One region of the Bacillus cereus group sp. BfR-BA-01383 genome, then DNA from elsewhere that is predicted to be linked to it. Evidence: riboswitches for the same ligand, from Rfam matches in the RefSeq annotation. Region 1 holds a riboswitch; the other holds the start of a gene.

Region 1 (7,816 bases):
CCAAATAAAGCAGCGGATACAGGACCGACTAAGTTACTAAATTGATTAAACGCAACATCTAAATCTTCAACGTGTAGACCGTTTTTAAAGAATAGTGCAGCCGCAACAATTAACATGCTTGCGTTAATAGCTCCAGCGATAACCATTGCAATAATAATATCAATGAATTCGAAACGGAAAATCTTTTTCTTTTGTTCATCATTTGTTCCGACTACGCGGCGCTGCGTTAAGGCGGAATGTAAATAGATTGCGTGTGGCATTACTGTCGCCCCTAAAATTCCAGCTGCTAATAAGATGCTATCCACACCTTGGAATTTTGGAGTAAATAGTCCTGAAAGAAGAGGGCTTAATTCCGGTTTTGCGTAAAAAACTTGGACACCAAAAGCGATAACAACGATAAAAATCATCCCTGTAATGATAGCTTCTAACGGACGAAACCCTCTGCGCTGAAATTCAAGAATAATAAATGATCCAACCGCTGTAATTAAAGCAGCTGGTAACATCGGAATTCCAAACAGTAAGTATAAGCCGAGTGCTGCTCCGATAAATTCAGCTAAATCTGTAGCCATAATAACGAGTTCCCCTTGTATCCATAAACCGATGGAAACTGGTTTGGGGAAATTTTCGCGAGCTATTTCAGGAAGGTTTCTCCCGGTAGCGATTCCTAATTTAGCTGATAAAGTTTGGATTAATACGGCCATTAGATTAGAAGCGAGTATTACCCAAAGTAATAAATACCCATATTGTGACCCAGCCGCGATATTGGTAGCGAAGTTCCCGGGATCAATATAAGCAACTGATGCGATAAAAGCAGGTCCTAAGAATGGTAACAGTCTTTTTAACCCTTTTGTTTGTCCGCTTAACGCTAAATGGGCGGATTGAACTGTTGTACTTTGAGAAGGGACTTGTTCATCTTTTGTGATATCTTTATTCATAGTAGTTTTCCCCTTTGAAATCTTAACTTGATGAAATTATTGTATTTATTCTTACTCATTATTTCAATACATTTAGATATATTATGTGGTAATTTCATTTGAACATAAAAGTTTCCTTAATGCAAATTATATGACTGTGTGCAATGAATGGTGTGATGATGCAAAAATATTTTGGGAGTTTATGGTCGCTGAATAAAGGAAAAGATAATAAATTAGAGGGTTGTTTTTGAAATTTATGTGAACATACAGCCTGTATTACAGCATATTAATTGATGGAAATGAAATTGTATGATATATAATATATTGGGATTACAACTCAACCGTAGTGTTTTGTTCTGTAATCTTGTTTTTATTTCTGTTAACTTATAGAAAAAATTGTAAATAGAAGAAAATAGGCTAAGTACAATTTTGTATATATTTTCTTATTATATATGTTTTGATATGAACGTTAACTTATACATGATTTTAAAATTTAGATAGGTGGTAGAAATACATTGGCAACTTCAAAACCATATAGAGTATTACTATATTACATGTACACAACAATTGAAAACCCAGAAGAATTCGCTGCAGAGCATTTAGAATTTTGTAATTCACTTGAGTTAAAAGGAAGAATTCTTGTAGCAACAGAAGGAATTAACGGAACTTGTTCTGGAACTGTTGAACAAACTGAGAAATACATGGAAGCAATGAACAATGATCCACGCTTTGATGGAATCGTGTTTAAAATAGATGAAGAAGAAGGGCATGCATTCAAGAAAATGCACGTACGTCCTCGTCCAGAGTTAGTTACACTTCGTCTAGAAGACGACATTAACCCAAAAGAAATTACTGGGAAGTATTTAGAACCAAAAGATTTTTATGAGGCAATGAAACAAGAAGATACAGTTATCATTGATGCGCGAAATGATTATGAATTTGATTTAGGTCACTTCAAAGGTGCAATTAAACCAGATATTGAATCATTCCGTGAATTACCAGATTGGATTAGAGAAAACAAAGAAACACTTGAAGGTAAAAAGATTTTAACGTACTGTACAGGCGGAATTCGTTGTGAGAAGTTCTCTGGGTGGTTAGTTCGTGAAGGGTACGAAGATGTAAGTCAGCTTCACGGCGGAATTGTAACATACGGAAAAGACCCAGAAGTACAGGGTGAACTTTGGGATGGTCAATGTTACGTATTTGATGAGCGTATCGCTGTACCAGTAAATCAAAAAGAGCACGTAATCGTTGGTAAAGACCACTTTACAGGTGAACCATGTGAGCGCTATGTAAACTGTGCAAACCCTGAATGTAACAAGAAAATTTTATGTTCTGAAGAAAGTGAAGCAAAACATTTACGTGCATGTTCTCATGAGTGTCGTGTAAGCCCACGTAACCGCTACGTAGCACAACATGAATTAACTGAAGAGCAAGTAGCAGCTGCATTAGAGCAGATCGAAGCAGGAAAATAAGAATAATAAAAAACAGATGGTAGCACCGTGCTACCATCTGTTTTTTATTATTCAGTGTCCCCTTTCTCTTTCACAGCAGACAGCACAGTTTGTTTTACCCATGCTTTTCTTCTTCTATGCTGTATACCCCATTGATATAAACCTTGCGCACCTAAAATAAGTGAAATAATTATACCGCTAAGCGCTATTAAGAGAGCGAAAAATTCAAGAGGTGATGATATTTTGTTTGAATCGGTATTCTTTAAAAGGTCAATCATAGTAAAACCTAACATTTGGCCTACTACAGAATAGAGCGTTAAAATTAATAATAGAAGGCTATCTTTTTTGGAAGCAACGTTTTCTTGATATTTAAATAAACTATCAAGATTTTGTTTTGCGTTCGCATATAAGACTTCAATATTAAAAAGTTTTCTTAAGCGGAAGAAAATATCCTCACTTTGTGATTGAGATACTAATTCTAAAGAAAAGTAATTTGCTGTAAATGAATTAATAGAGTAGATTAACTTCTCTATCTCGTTTGTATCTTGTTCAATATTTAGCTCAGCATAAGCGTTTGCCATCTTTAATAAAACAACTTTATGAAATAAGTTTAATAATAGAGCGTAATAAAATTCCCCGTACATTTGACTAGCAAGTTTCGCGATTTCTTGTTCACCTTCATTAGTTACACATGTGAAAATATGTTCTTCCATAACAAAGTAGCGGTTAGGAGCCCATCTTTGATAAGAATGTTTGCTTAAATAATCGTGAATATAAGGAACATTATTTGCACTAATATATGGCTTACCATCGTCTGTTAATCCGGAAAGACTGGAAGCTCGGTATACATCAACTACATGAAGGTCAGACTCTTTGTTTACGGATAATAACGTTTGTACATACATTCGTTGATCTTCAAAGAAGGGGAAGGTTTGAAAGTATGAACTTCTTAATCTTTTCTTCTCAAAGAAGTCTGTTAAACCGTTAAATAAATAACCAAAAATGAACTTTTCAACTTGTGAATATCTTTTTCCATTACATTCTATGCAAATGTTCTCATCCTTTTCATTTCTTGTTTCAAGTACACGGAATCGTGCAGCGAATTCTATTGCTTCTGATAATGTCATATTTGGAGTAATATTAACTTCAGTTCGAATTGTTAGGAATCCAAGTTCATAAGGGCATAGTGTTACATCGATTGAATGCACTGTGAACGGGACGGAGATAAGATTTGTTGTTAAGTGTCCATTTAAATTAAGATCTTTAGAATGGCGCTGTAGTCCTTTTTGATGTTCTGAATGAGGAAAAAGAATTTTATTTGTAAATGAAAGATAGTATGCTTCCATATTTTGATGTGAAACTTTAAACTTCCCGTAATATGTATTTTCATCTTCAAGATGGTCGAGACGGAAAGGATGAAAATCATTTTTTTGTAAGAAAGGGAACATATTTTGTTCATATCCAGTTTTAAACGAGAACGGGAATATAAATTGAAATATAGCTGTTGTTACATCTTTTTCTTCGATTGTTTGTATTGCCTCCATTTACATTGTTTCCTTTCCATATAAGCTATAAAAACAACATGCCCAAATTAGCTTGAAAATAACCTCTCTTTTTCACTAGATTAAGAATGAAAATTCAACTTATTTGACAGGGGACATGTATAATATTATGTATACTAAAGCTAGTATAATTATGTTATGAGAAGGGGGATTAGTATGCGTATTTTAGTATTAGGAGCTGGAGGCGTGGGAGGCTTTTTTGGTGGCCGATTAGTAGAAAAAGGAGAGGATGTTACGTTTCTCGTCCGCAGTAGAAGAAAACAGCAATTAGAGGAAAAAGGACTTATTATTCGTAGTGTTAACGGGGATTTTTCATTTCAACCGAAATTGATAACGAAAGAAGATACTACTTCTCCATTTGATGTAATTTTATTCTCAACAAAAGCGTATCACCTAAACGAGGCAATAACAGATTTGAAACCATTTGTAGGTGAGAATACAGTTATAATCCCGTTATTGAATGGCATCGCTCATGTATCACTATTACAAAAGGAATTCGGTGGGGAAAAAGTAATTGGCGGTTTATGCTTTATTGAGACGACGTTAAACGATCAAGGAGAAATTGTACAAACTAGTGCTGCCAACAGACTTGTATTCGGAGAAATTAAGTCTCAAGATTCAGAAAAAATAAAGCGCATTTCTAAAGCATTTACAGGTACGAAATCTAGTTTTGTCTTTAGCGAAAATATTACGCAGGATATGTGGCATAAATATTTGTTTATTACTGTAATGTCGGGTGTGACAACATTAATGCGTGCACCAATTGGTCCGATTCGTGAAAGCGAAGGTGGTCGTGGTTTTATCCGAAACTTATTTGAAGAATCTGTACAAATCATAAGGGCATTAGGAGCTCCAGTAAAGGAAAATATTGTTGAGGAACATATGAAAACGATCGATAAAATTTCGTATGATATGAAGTCATCGATGCAGCGTGATATGGAAAAAGGTTCGTTTATTGAAGGGAAGCACTTACAAGGATACTTACTGGATGTAGCAGAGCAATTTTCTATAGAAGCACCATTATTAGGCGCTGTATATCAAAATTTAAAGGTGTATGAAGAGATAAGCTTTGGTAAGGCTTTAATTGAATTAGATGTATGAAAAAACAAAAAAGATAGCAATATATAAGTGTATTGCTATCTTTTTTGTTTTTGTATGACAAATTATTTGTTTCTTTTAGTTCTATCTGTCAAATTTATTTCCTGTTCACGTTTACCGTATAACTGATTAATTTCATTTGCTACTGCATCTAAATATGAATCGGAAAAAATAGGCTTCTTTTCTTTAGACATATGGGTCTCCTTTGCGGATTTTTTAGTATTCATTATGTATATTTATCGGTGGATTATACGCAATCATTTTAATTATTTTCTTTTTGAAAATTTTTGTTTACTTTTTGAAAATAAAGGAGTATTATAATCCACAGTTTCAATTTTCTAAATCGCTGAAACCGCATGGTACGGGGGACCCGTTTTTATGGATTAATACATAATCCAATGGGGTGAATCCTTGAAAAAGGTAGGGCTACTCATAGGCCCGAATCCGACAGCTAACCTCGTAAGCGTTATATTGAGAAGGAAGGTGGAGCTTGTGCGACAAAAAAAATAATGTCTACAAGTTTATTTCGTTATGGCTTGTAGACATTTTTTGTTTTCTGAAGAAATACTTTACTTGCTCTAACTAGCAGAAAAGTTCGTACAAAATTATTGGAGAGTGGACAACAGTGGTTTCAACTATCAAAAGGTTTTTAATTGGAAGACCATTAAAATCAACTGAGTTAGGAGAACAAAAGCTTAATAAAACGAAAGCGCTAGCTATTTTATCTTCTGACGCTTTATCATCAGTTGCTTACGGTCCAGAGCAAATTTTAATTGCGCTAGCAGGTCTTGGAGCGGTAGCTTATTGGTATTCTATTCCGATAGCTGTTGGGGTATTAGTATTATTAACAGCTCTTATTTTATCTTATCGACAAATTATTTTTGCTTACCCTCATGGCGGGGGAGCATATGTTGTATCAAAAGAAAATTTAGGGATGAATTCAGGCTTAATAGCTGGTGGATCTTTATTAGTAGATTATATTTTAACGGTCGCAGTAAGTGTATCTGCAGGTACAGATGCGCTCACATCTGCCTTTCCTAGCCTACATGCACATAATGTAATTATTGCAATTATATTTGTAATACTAATTACCATTTTAAATTTAAGAGGGGTAACTGAATCAGCTTCCATTTTAGCATATCCTGTTTATTTATTCGTTTTAGCGTTATTTATATTAATTGGTGTAGGGATATACAATATTTTAACTGGTCATGTTTCACCTACTTTACATGCGCCACTTGGAACGCCAGTTGCGGGAATTAGTTTGTTTTTACTGTTAAGAGCATTTGCTTCAGGAAGCTCTGCTTTAACAGGTGTTGAAGCAATTTCAAATGCAATTCCAAACTTTAAAGATCCTGCACCAAACAATGCAGCAAAAACATTGCTTGCGATGGGGGCATTACTTGCCGTTTTATTTTCAGGAATTGTCTTTTTAGCTTACTATTACGGAATTACTCCAAATAAAGAAGTAACAGTTGTTTCGCAAATCGCTGAACAAACATTTGGACGTAATTTTATGTACTTTTTCATACAAGGTACAACAGCTTTAATATTAATTCTTGCAGCTAATACAGGATATTCTGCATTTCCATTATTAGCAGTTAATCTTGCCAAAGATAAGTTCATACCGAGAATGTTTACAATTAGAGGAGACCGTCTGGGATATTCAAATGGTATTATTATACTAGGGATTTCTTCGATTATTTTAATTGTAGCTTTCCAAGGGCAAACAGAACATTTGATTCCGCTATATGCGGTAGGGGTATTTATTCCATTTACGCTTTCTCAAACTGGAATGGTACTAAAGTGGCTTCGTGAAAAGCCTGAAGGATGGATTTTACGATTATCGATTAATTTAACGGGTGCAGTTATTAGTTTTATCGTAATGAGTATGTTCTTTTTAACTAAATTCGCACAAGTTTGGTCGATCCTTATTTTCTTACCTGTCATTATCTTCTTGTTCCATCGAATTAAGAAGCATTATGATGCAGTGGGCGATCAATTAAGTTTAAAAACTTGTGAACGGATTGTTCCGATTGAGGGAAATGTAATTGTCGTTCCTGTAGCAGGCATGACTCATGTAGTAGAAAATTCATTGAACTATGCGAAGGCTCTTTCTGCAGATCAAGTTATCGCTGTATATGTTGCTTTTGACAGAGAAGAGGAAAAGCAATTTGAAGAGAAATGGAAGAAGTGGCAACCTGAAGTAAGGCTTGTTACATTACATTCTCATTATAGAAGTATTATTCAGCCGTTAACCAAGTTTATTGATACAGTGCAATATAAAGCGAGTGAATCAAATTACCGAGTTACGGTCGTTATACCACAGTTTATTCCGAAAAAAGGTTGGCATAACATTCTTCATAATCAGTCTAGTTTACTCATTCGTGCGTATTTACTGTATCGAAGAAATGTTGTTATTACGACAGTACCGTATCATTTGAAAAAGTAAGAAGATTTTTAAGGATAATTTCACGATAGTGAAGTTATCCTTTTTTGTATATGCTATGCATAATTGCATATGGGTTCAAAAGATATATTAATATAATTTTATCGATTGTGAGTAAGTAGTGTTTTCTGTTGTGATATATGGATATTTCAATAGAGGAAGTGAATCGGATTTTATTTTGAAATAAGGACATGAGAGCTTGAAAATAAAGGGAATGAAAATACTTCTTTACGGTAGATAAATAGCTGTGTTTAAATGACCTTACAGTACAAAACTTACATGAAAACAAAACAAAATTTCATACTTTCGTACGTTAATTAGTTTAAAATGAATAATATT
Region 2 (7,816 bases), on a different contig from region 1:
TGTTCCGCCCTCTTTTGAAATTAAATCTGCTTTTTGATTCACATCTTTCGGAATCGTTCCGCCTTGTGATTGAACCCATTCAATAACGGCACCGACAGCACCCTTTCTCACTTTCGTTCCGTCTTTTAAATCAACACCACTCATTCTCGTTTCTGCTTTAAACGGAACAAACTCACCTTTTTCTGCAAGTTCTCTATTATACGATATAGATTTCACTTGCACATACTCAATAACAGATCGCCCTTCTGGTGTTTCATCTAAAACAGAACTAATCGCAGCCCATTTTCCTACTTGCTCAATCGTTTCATTTCCTACAGGTAATAGCGTATGAGCCATTCGGTTACCGAAAGTAATCGTACCCGTTTTATCTAAAATAATTGTATTAATATCACCTGCAGCTTCTACTGCTTTACCTGACATTGCTAATACATTAAACTTCGTCACACGGTCCATCCCGGCAATACCAATCGCTGATAATAAACCACCAATTGTCGTTGGAATTAAACAAACTAACAACGCTACAAGTACAGCTGTATCAATTTGAAATCCTAAATAATTTGTAAAAATCGGTAACGTCACAACAACAATTAAGAAAATAAGCGTTAAACTCGTTAATACTGTATTTAAAGCAATTTCATTCGGCGTTTTTTGGCGGGCAGCTCCTTCTACTAAAGAAATCATTTTATCAATAAATGATTCACCAGGGTTACTCGTAATTACAATCGTAATCTCATCACTTACGACCATCGTTCCGCCTGTTACTGAGCAAAAATCACCGCCCGCTTCTTTTATTACAGGAGCTGATTCTCCTGTAATTGCAGATTCATCTACAGACGCTAACCCTTTAATAACTTCACCATCATTCGGAATCATTTCTCCTTGTTTTACAATAACAACGTCACCTTTTCTTAGATCAGTTGCTGGAACTTGAACAATGTCTCCATTTTCTTTTACAACATTTGCAAACACATCTTTCTTCGATTGTTTCAAAGAATCGGCTTGTGCTTTACCACGACCTTCAGCTAACGCTTCTGCAAAGTTAGCAAATAAAACTGTAAATAATAGAATGAGAGAAACTGTTATATTAAACCATCCTGGTACACTACTAGAACTACTTGGAAGAAAGGATAAAATTAACGTAATGATAAACCCAATTTCCACAACGAACATAATCGGATTCTTTATCATGACTTTCGGATTCAATTTCGCAAAGGATTGTTTCATCGCATGTTTTACGATATCACGATCCATCGTTTTCGCTTGTCTAACCTCATCTTCTACAACATGTATTTGTGACTGATTTACTTGTTTTTCTTTTACTACTACCGGTCTCATCATTTACCCTCCATTACTTCAATGTAAGAAATTCTGCAATTGGGCCAAGTACTAACATCGGGAAGAATGTTAACGCTCCAACAATTACAATCGTTCCGATGAAAATCCCTCCAAACAAACCATTATCTGTACGGAACGTTCCAACTGTTTCTGGTACAACCGTCTTCTCTTTCAATGAAGCTGCAACAGCTAGCATCGTAATCAAACTGAAATAGCGCCCTAAAAACATAACTAAACCAGTCGTAATATTCCAAAACGGTGTATTATCTGCTAATCCTTCAAATCCAGATCCGTTATTCGCAGCTGACGATGTGTATTCATATACAACTTGCGTTAAACCGTGAAAACCTGAATGAGAAATGGCATCTGTCCCTAAACTTGTTGAAAGAGCTAATGCCGAAAATCCTAAAATAAGCAATGGATGAAATAAAATCGTTACCGCAATTAATTTCATTTCCTTACCTTCAATCTTTTTACCTAAAAACTCTGGTGTCCTTCCAACCATTAACCCCGATATAAAGACTGCAATAATTGCATACATAATAATGTTAATAAAGCCCGCTCCAACACCGCCGTATACTGTATTCAACATCATATTTACAAGTGGAACTAAACCGCCAATTGGTGTTAGCGTATCATGCATCGTATTAACGGCCCCCGTTTCAGCAGCTGTCGTTACTGTTGCGTATAGTGAAGAAAATACTGTTCCAAATCGTACTTCTTTCCCTTCCGTACTTCCTTGTACATGTTCGATACCCATTCCATTTAAAGCTGGATTCCCATTTAATTCCGATGTAGTAATCGTTATAAACCCTAGTAAAAACACCATAAATAGTGAAACGAAAAGGATACGTCCTTGCTTTTTATTCCCTACCATTCGCCCGTACGTAAATGGAAGTGCTGTTGGTAATAACATCATAAGCATCATTTGCAAAATATTGCTCATTTGTCCTGGGTTTTCGAAAGGATGTGTAGAATTTGCCCCGAAAAATCCACCGCCGTTATTTCCAAGTTCCTTAATGGAAACGAATGATGCAACAGGCCCACGTAATATACTTTGCTTTGCACCTTCAATCGTATGTGCTGTAACTGCTCCGTCTAACGTTTGTGGTACACCAAGTGCAACAAATACTAACGCCGCAACAAACGCAATTGGGAGAAAAACTCTCGTTAACGCTCTCGTAAAATCAACGAAGAAGTTACCAAGTTCTTTTCCAGCGAGTCCTCTTATAAATGCCATAACAATCGCTAACGTCGTCGCTGGTGCTGCAAACATTAAAAACGTAATCCCAATTAATTGCGATAAATAAGATAAACCATTTTCACCGCTGTAATGCTGTAAGTTTGTATCAGCCATAAAACTAATTGCTGTATTAAAAGCGAGCGTAGGCTCCATTCCTTCAATGTGTGCTGGATTTAATGGCAATACACCTTGTAATCTAAAAATGAAATATACAACGACAATCATAAATCCATTTAATAAAACTAATGATAGTGCGTACTGTTTCCACGTTTGATTGTATGCTTTCACGCCCGTAATTTTAAAAATAAGTTTTTCAAAAGGCCCGAATACTTTATCTAGTGTTTTGCTACCTTGAAAGGCTTTCTCTAAATAAATCCCCGTCGGCTTTGCTACTAAAATAAACAAGAGCATTGTAATAACGACTGCAACCCAAATCATAATGAATGATTCCCCCTAATTAAAACTTCTCTGGATTTAATAATGCATATACTAAATACACCGTAATCGCTGCGACAATAACTGATAAGACAATCATCATGATTGCTTTCCTTCCTTCACAACTTTATCTGACCAACTTGCAAGACTCGCCATCGATGCAACTAATAGAATAAAAGTCCCGATCATTACAACATCTAACATAGCTATCCCTCACTTCATTTTTGTTAAAATTTACCATCTAGTTATCAAAAAAAGAACACTAAGCTCTACTTAGTGTTCTAAACGAACAACACAAAGTAAACCTCCTCTCTAAACGCTTACGAGGTTAGCTGTCGGATTCGGGCCTAAAGAGTAGCCCTACTTTCAAAATTGAAAGATTCACCCCAAGTGACGATGCACAAAATTGGTTCCCCCGCTCCATTTCTGGAACTCAGCGATTTTAGGTTTTTTTTGGAAATTTCATGAATGATTTATGAGAGTAAATATACTCCTCTCTATTTCACTTGTAAAGAGCTAAATTACCTAAAATAAGAAAATATTTTATCGTTTAAACGCTTACATTGAGTGTTATTAATATTTTTTCATCTGTTTTCTTGTCTTTTCTTTCTTTTTCGTAGAAATTATCTTTTTAATATGAAAAAGAAGAGCGAATGTATATAAGCGCCCACCTTAGGTCCACTTAACATTCGCTCTCTTTTTCTTTCAAGATTTATTCTCCTCGTAAAAAAGCACGTAAATTTCTCCCTCGAATATACACTTGTGTCAATTCGGCATGTAACTGCTCATATTCGGTAATATCCGCCTCTAAATACAAAACATCTTTTGATGGTAATATAATATATGGCCCTGGAAAAAGAGGATCAATCTGGATCAATTTTTCAACTCTCTCTATCGATACCGCCCAACGATTCGCTATATCTCCTAGTAACAACACCTTCATATTCACTCTCCTCCGCCCTATTCAAAAAATAAAAAAGAAATGTTATCACAATTCGTAAACACGACAAATTTAGCTCCAATCGTTTCATAGAGCCTCGCTGGATATCGTTTATTTCTTGTAACAACAGTAATAGGCGCTTGGAAAGAAAAGCGAATACGTTCTGCGAAGAAGCTAACTATTGGAAGCTCATCCCCTAGCAAAATCACCTTCTTAATCCGCTCACAAATACTAGTGAAGTCCTGCTCCTTATTACAGCTATAAGCTGATTCGAATCCATAATCCCTAACCTCAGCTGCTATCTTTTCATTTGCTGTAAAAATAATTAACTCATGCTGAAATGCTACGAGCTCTCTTAAACTCTTTATCTTGTTCTCTTCTCCAACACAAATAAGTGTTAGTTCCATGTACCTCATCCTCCTTAGCATAAAAGAACTCAAACGTAGATTGATATTCCCCTATACTAATCGGACCGATGAAGTGATGTATCCATCATGGCACCGTCCTCTCTCAAGACGCTTACGAAGTTAGCTGTCGGATTCGGACTTTGAGAGTAGCCCTACTTTCAAAATTGAAAGATTCACCCCTAGTGACACTGCACAAATTGGTTCCTCCGCTCCATACATTTGGACTCAGCGTATTACAAAAAATGTATTCTGGCTGATATATTACTCCTGTATTTTGAAAAAGTAAACAAAAAAAGCCAGTTATAAAACTGGCCTTTCCATTCTTTATGCTTGTGCCTTATTCAATTTATACGCAAAATGATTCGTCGGTCCATGACCACTGCCAATATTCAACGGCTCTTCAATTGCTATACTAATAAATTGTTTTGCCTCTTGAACCGCCTCCTCAATCGAGTACCCTTTCGCAAGTCCAGCTGTAACTGCTGAAGCAAATGTACAACCGCTTCCGTGCGTTTGTTTCGAAGGAATTCGCTCGCTTCTAAACTCAATAAACTCTTCTCCATCAAAGAGTAAATCAATTACTTCATTACCTTGATATTCTGCATGTCCGCCCTTCATAAGCACATATTTAGCACCTAATTCATGCAATACTTTCGCAGCCTTCTTACTATCTTCAACGTTATGAATCTCCATCCCAGTTAACACTTCTGCCTCTGGAACATTCGGTGTTACAACAGTTGCTACTGGTAATAAGTATTCTTTTAATGCCTCTACTGCTTCTTGTTGTAATAATGAAGCACCGCCCTTAGCAATCATAACAGGGTCTAGCACAATATTATTCCAGCCAAATTTCTTAATCTGCTCTGCCACAATTTGAATAATTTCACTGCTAAATAACATTCCTAGTTTCACAGCATCTGGTGTTAAATCCGTACCAATTGAATTCAGCTGTTCCGTAATACCTTCTAACGAAACAGGATATACCCCTTGCACACCAAGCGTGTTTTGAGCAGTAATTGCCGTAATAGCTGTCATTCCGTACACACCAAGCTCTTGGAATGTTTTTAAATCTGCTTGAATTCCAGCACCACCGCCGCTATCAGATCCTGCAATTGTTAAAGCTTTATTCACTTTCATCCCACTCATCCTTTTTTATCCAAAATAGCGATGATAAATTGTTTTCGCTTCACTTATATCTTTCGTTCCATGCACAAGTACACGGCCATCTTTGAACGCAACTAATCTCTTTTCTTCAACAGAAAATGATAGTAAATATGGATTTACATTCAAATCATTCACTCGATCATTCAGCAATTTTTTATATTGTTCAAAATCCAGTTCCTCTTTATGAGGTGGTCTAATTTGAACTGTATTTCTCCCGCATAACACGGCGGTCTTTGAAGTGTTTTCTTTACTTAAATACGGATATAGTGCATTCTCCCCGCACGAAGGACAGTTATGTTTACGAAGCTTTTGCACATTCATACATGAATATTCATTCTTCCATACATCAAACGACACAAGTCCATCTCGAAGCGATTCATAGTCTTCTACTAACAGTTTCAGAGCTTCCGTTACTTGATGAGAAACGACAAGAGATACAGCAGGCGATATAATACCCGCTGTATCACATGTCGCTCCGCCGAGCGGAATCGATTGTAATAAACAAGATAAACATGGCGTTTTACTAGGAAGAATTGTGTACGATAGGCCGTAACTTCCTACACATGCTCCGTAAATCCATGGAATAGAATGTTTTTGTGCTATATCATTCACAATAAAACGTGTTTCGAAATTATCAGTCGCATCAATGATTACATCAACATTTGTAACGAGTTCCTCTAGCTCTTCAGCTGTTACATCTTGAACGAGAGCTTCTACTCTTACTTCACTATTAATCTCGTCTAGACGTTTTTTTGCCGCCACAGCCTTCGGAAGATTATTCTCTACATCACTCTCTGCATACAATTGCTGCCTTTGTAAATTACTCCAATCTACATAATCGCGGTCAACAATTGTCACCTTACCAACACCAGCTCTTACAAACATCTCTGCATTTGCACTACCTAATGCACCCGCACCGATAATAAGTACATGCTTTTTTCCTAGCTTTTGTTGCCCCTCTTCTCCAATTGGAGAAAATAGTTCTTGGCGAGAATATCGATTATTCAACTACGCTCATTCCTTCTAAAGGGCTACTTGCTGTTGCACAACGCTTGCGTGCAATACGACCCGCTTCAAAACCTATGCGCCCTGCCTCAATACCTAATTTCATTGCGTATGCCATCTTAATAGGATCTTTCGCACCAGACACTGCTGTATTTAATAACACACCATCTGCTCCTAATTCCATCGCAAATGCTGCATCAGCTGGGCTACCAATACCTGCATCAACGATAACCGGTACTGTCGCTTGTTCAATAATGAAGCTTAAATTTAATGGATTTACAATACCAAGTCCTGATCCGATTGGGGATGCTCCTGGCATAATCGCATGCACGCCAAGTTCTTGTAGTTTACGTGCTAATACAACATCATCAGATGTGTACGGAAGAACGATAAATCCTTCTTCCAGTAGCATTTCAGATGCTTTTAATGTTTCCACTGGATCCGGTAATAACGTTCTATCATCGCCAATTACTTCTACTTTTATCATGTCACAAAGCCCCGACGCTTTTGCTAATTTTGCAATACGAACAGCTTCTTCAGCGTTTTTTGCCCCTGCTGTATTTGGTAATAACGTATATTTTTTCACATCAAGTTTCTCTAATAAATTAGGCTGTTTTGCATCAAATATATCCATACGACGTACTGCGAACGTTAAAATTTCAGCTTCAGAAACGTCAATTGCTTTTTGCTGTACATCAAAATCAGAGAACTTCCCTGTTCCTAATAAAAGTCTAGAATGAAATGAAAATGGTCCAATGTTTAACATAATCAACCGCCTCCTACGAAAGTTACAATCTCAATTTGGTCTCCATCAAAAACAGATGTATCTCTATGATCATCTTTTTGTAAAATATCTTTATTTCGCTCTACTACAACAATTCTGTTATCTAACTCTAAATGTGTAAGTAGCTCAGCTACTGTTTTCACACTCGCTGGCACTTCAACTTGGTTACCATTAATTTTTAAATTCAAACTTCCATCCCCTTTCTAAACCGTTTTAGAAAGCAATGAATCTAGCAAGTGATTTTTCTGCTTTCCTTCTATTAAATCAGCCATATACTGACCAGAAACAGGACTTAATAAAATACCGTTTCGATAATGGCCCGTGCAAGCATATAAACCGTTTATTTCTTCATGCTCTCCCATATAAGGAGCTTCATGATTTGATTGCGGTCTTAATCCTGCCCATGTACTTTCCCACTCTGCTTCTTTTAAGGCCGGCAATATTGTATAAGCACGCTCTAATATAGAAGTAATACTTTCTGGTTGTACAGATTTATTAAACGT

The links. Region 1 has a riboswitch for cyclic di-AMP ahead of MR065_RS12875 (APC family permease). Riboswitches for the same ligand answer to the same signal wherever they lie in the genome.
Positions count from the first base shown of each region.
Region 2: another riboswitch for cyclic di-AMP. It lies ahead of MR065_RS25125 (SipW-dependent-type signal peptide-containing protein); the one in region 1 lies ahead of MR065_RS12875 (APC family permease).

Region 1 covers NZ_JAKUFP010000011.1:43,672-51,487, reverse strand. The annotation lists gene MR065_RS12895 (Nramp family divalent metal transporter) at 1-935, opposite strand, end outside; gene trhO (oxygen-dependent tRNA uridine(34) hydroxylase TrhO) at 1,430-2,389, shown strand; gene MR065_RS12885 (hypothetical protein) at 2,437-3,912, opposite strand; gene panE (2-dehydropantoate 2-reductase) at 4,087-5,031, shown strand; gene MR065_RS27465 (hypothetical protein) at 5,094-5,222, opposite strand; cyclic di-AMP (ydaO/yuaA leader) riboswitch at 5,363-5,509, shown strand; gene MR065_RS12875 (APC family permease) at 5,654-7,480, shown strand.
Region 2 covers NZ_JAKUFP010000050.1:2,751-10,566, forward strand. The annotation lists gene kdpB (potassium-transporting ATPase subunit KdpB) at 1-1,335, opposite strand, end outside; gene kdpA (potassium-transporting ATPase subunit KdpA) at 1,349-3,016, opposite strand; gene kdpF (K(+)-transporting ATPase subunit F) at 3,036-3,116, opposite strand; gene MR065_RS25125 (SipW-dependent-type signal peptide-containing protein) at 3,113-3,217, opposite strand; cyclic di-AMP (ydaO/yuaA leader) riboswitch at 3,317-3,462, opposite strand; gene MR065_RS25130 (hypothetical protein) at 3,726-3,956, opposite strand; gene MR065_RS25135 (hypothetical protein) at 3,974-4,360, opposite strand; cyclic di-AMP (ydaO/yuaA leader) riboswitch at 4,454-4,601, opposite strand; gene thiD (bifunctional hydroxymethylpyrimidine kinase/phosphomethylpyrimidine kinase) at 4,685-5,506, opposite strand; gene thiF (thiazole biosynthesis adenylyltransferase ThiF) at 5,513-6,532, opposite strand; gene thiG (thiazole synthase) at 6,525-7,295, opposite strand; gene thiS (sulfur carrier protein ThiS) at 7,298-7,501, opposite strand; gene thiO (glycine oxidase ThiO) at 7,517-7,816, opposite strand, start outside.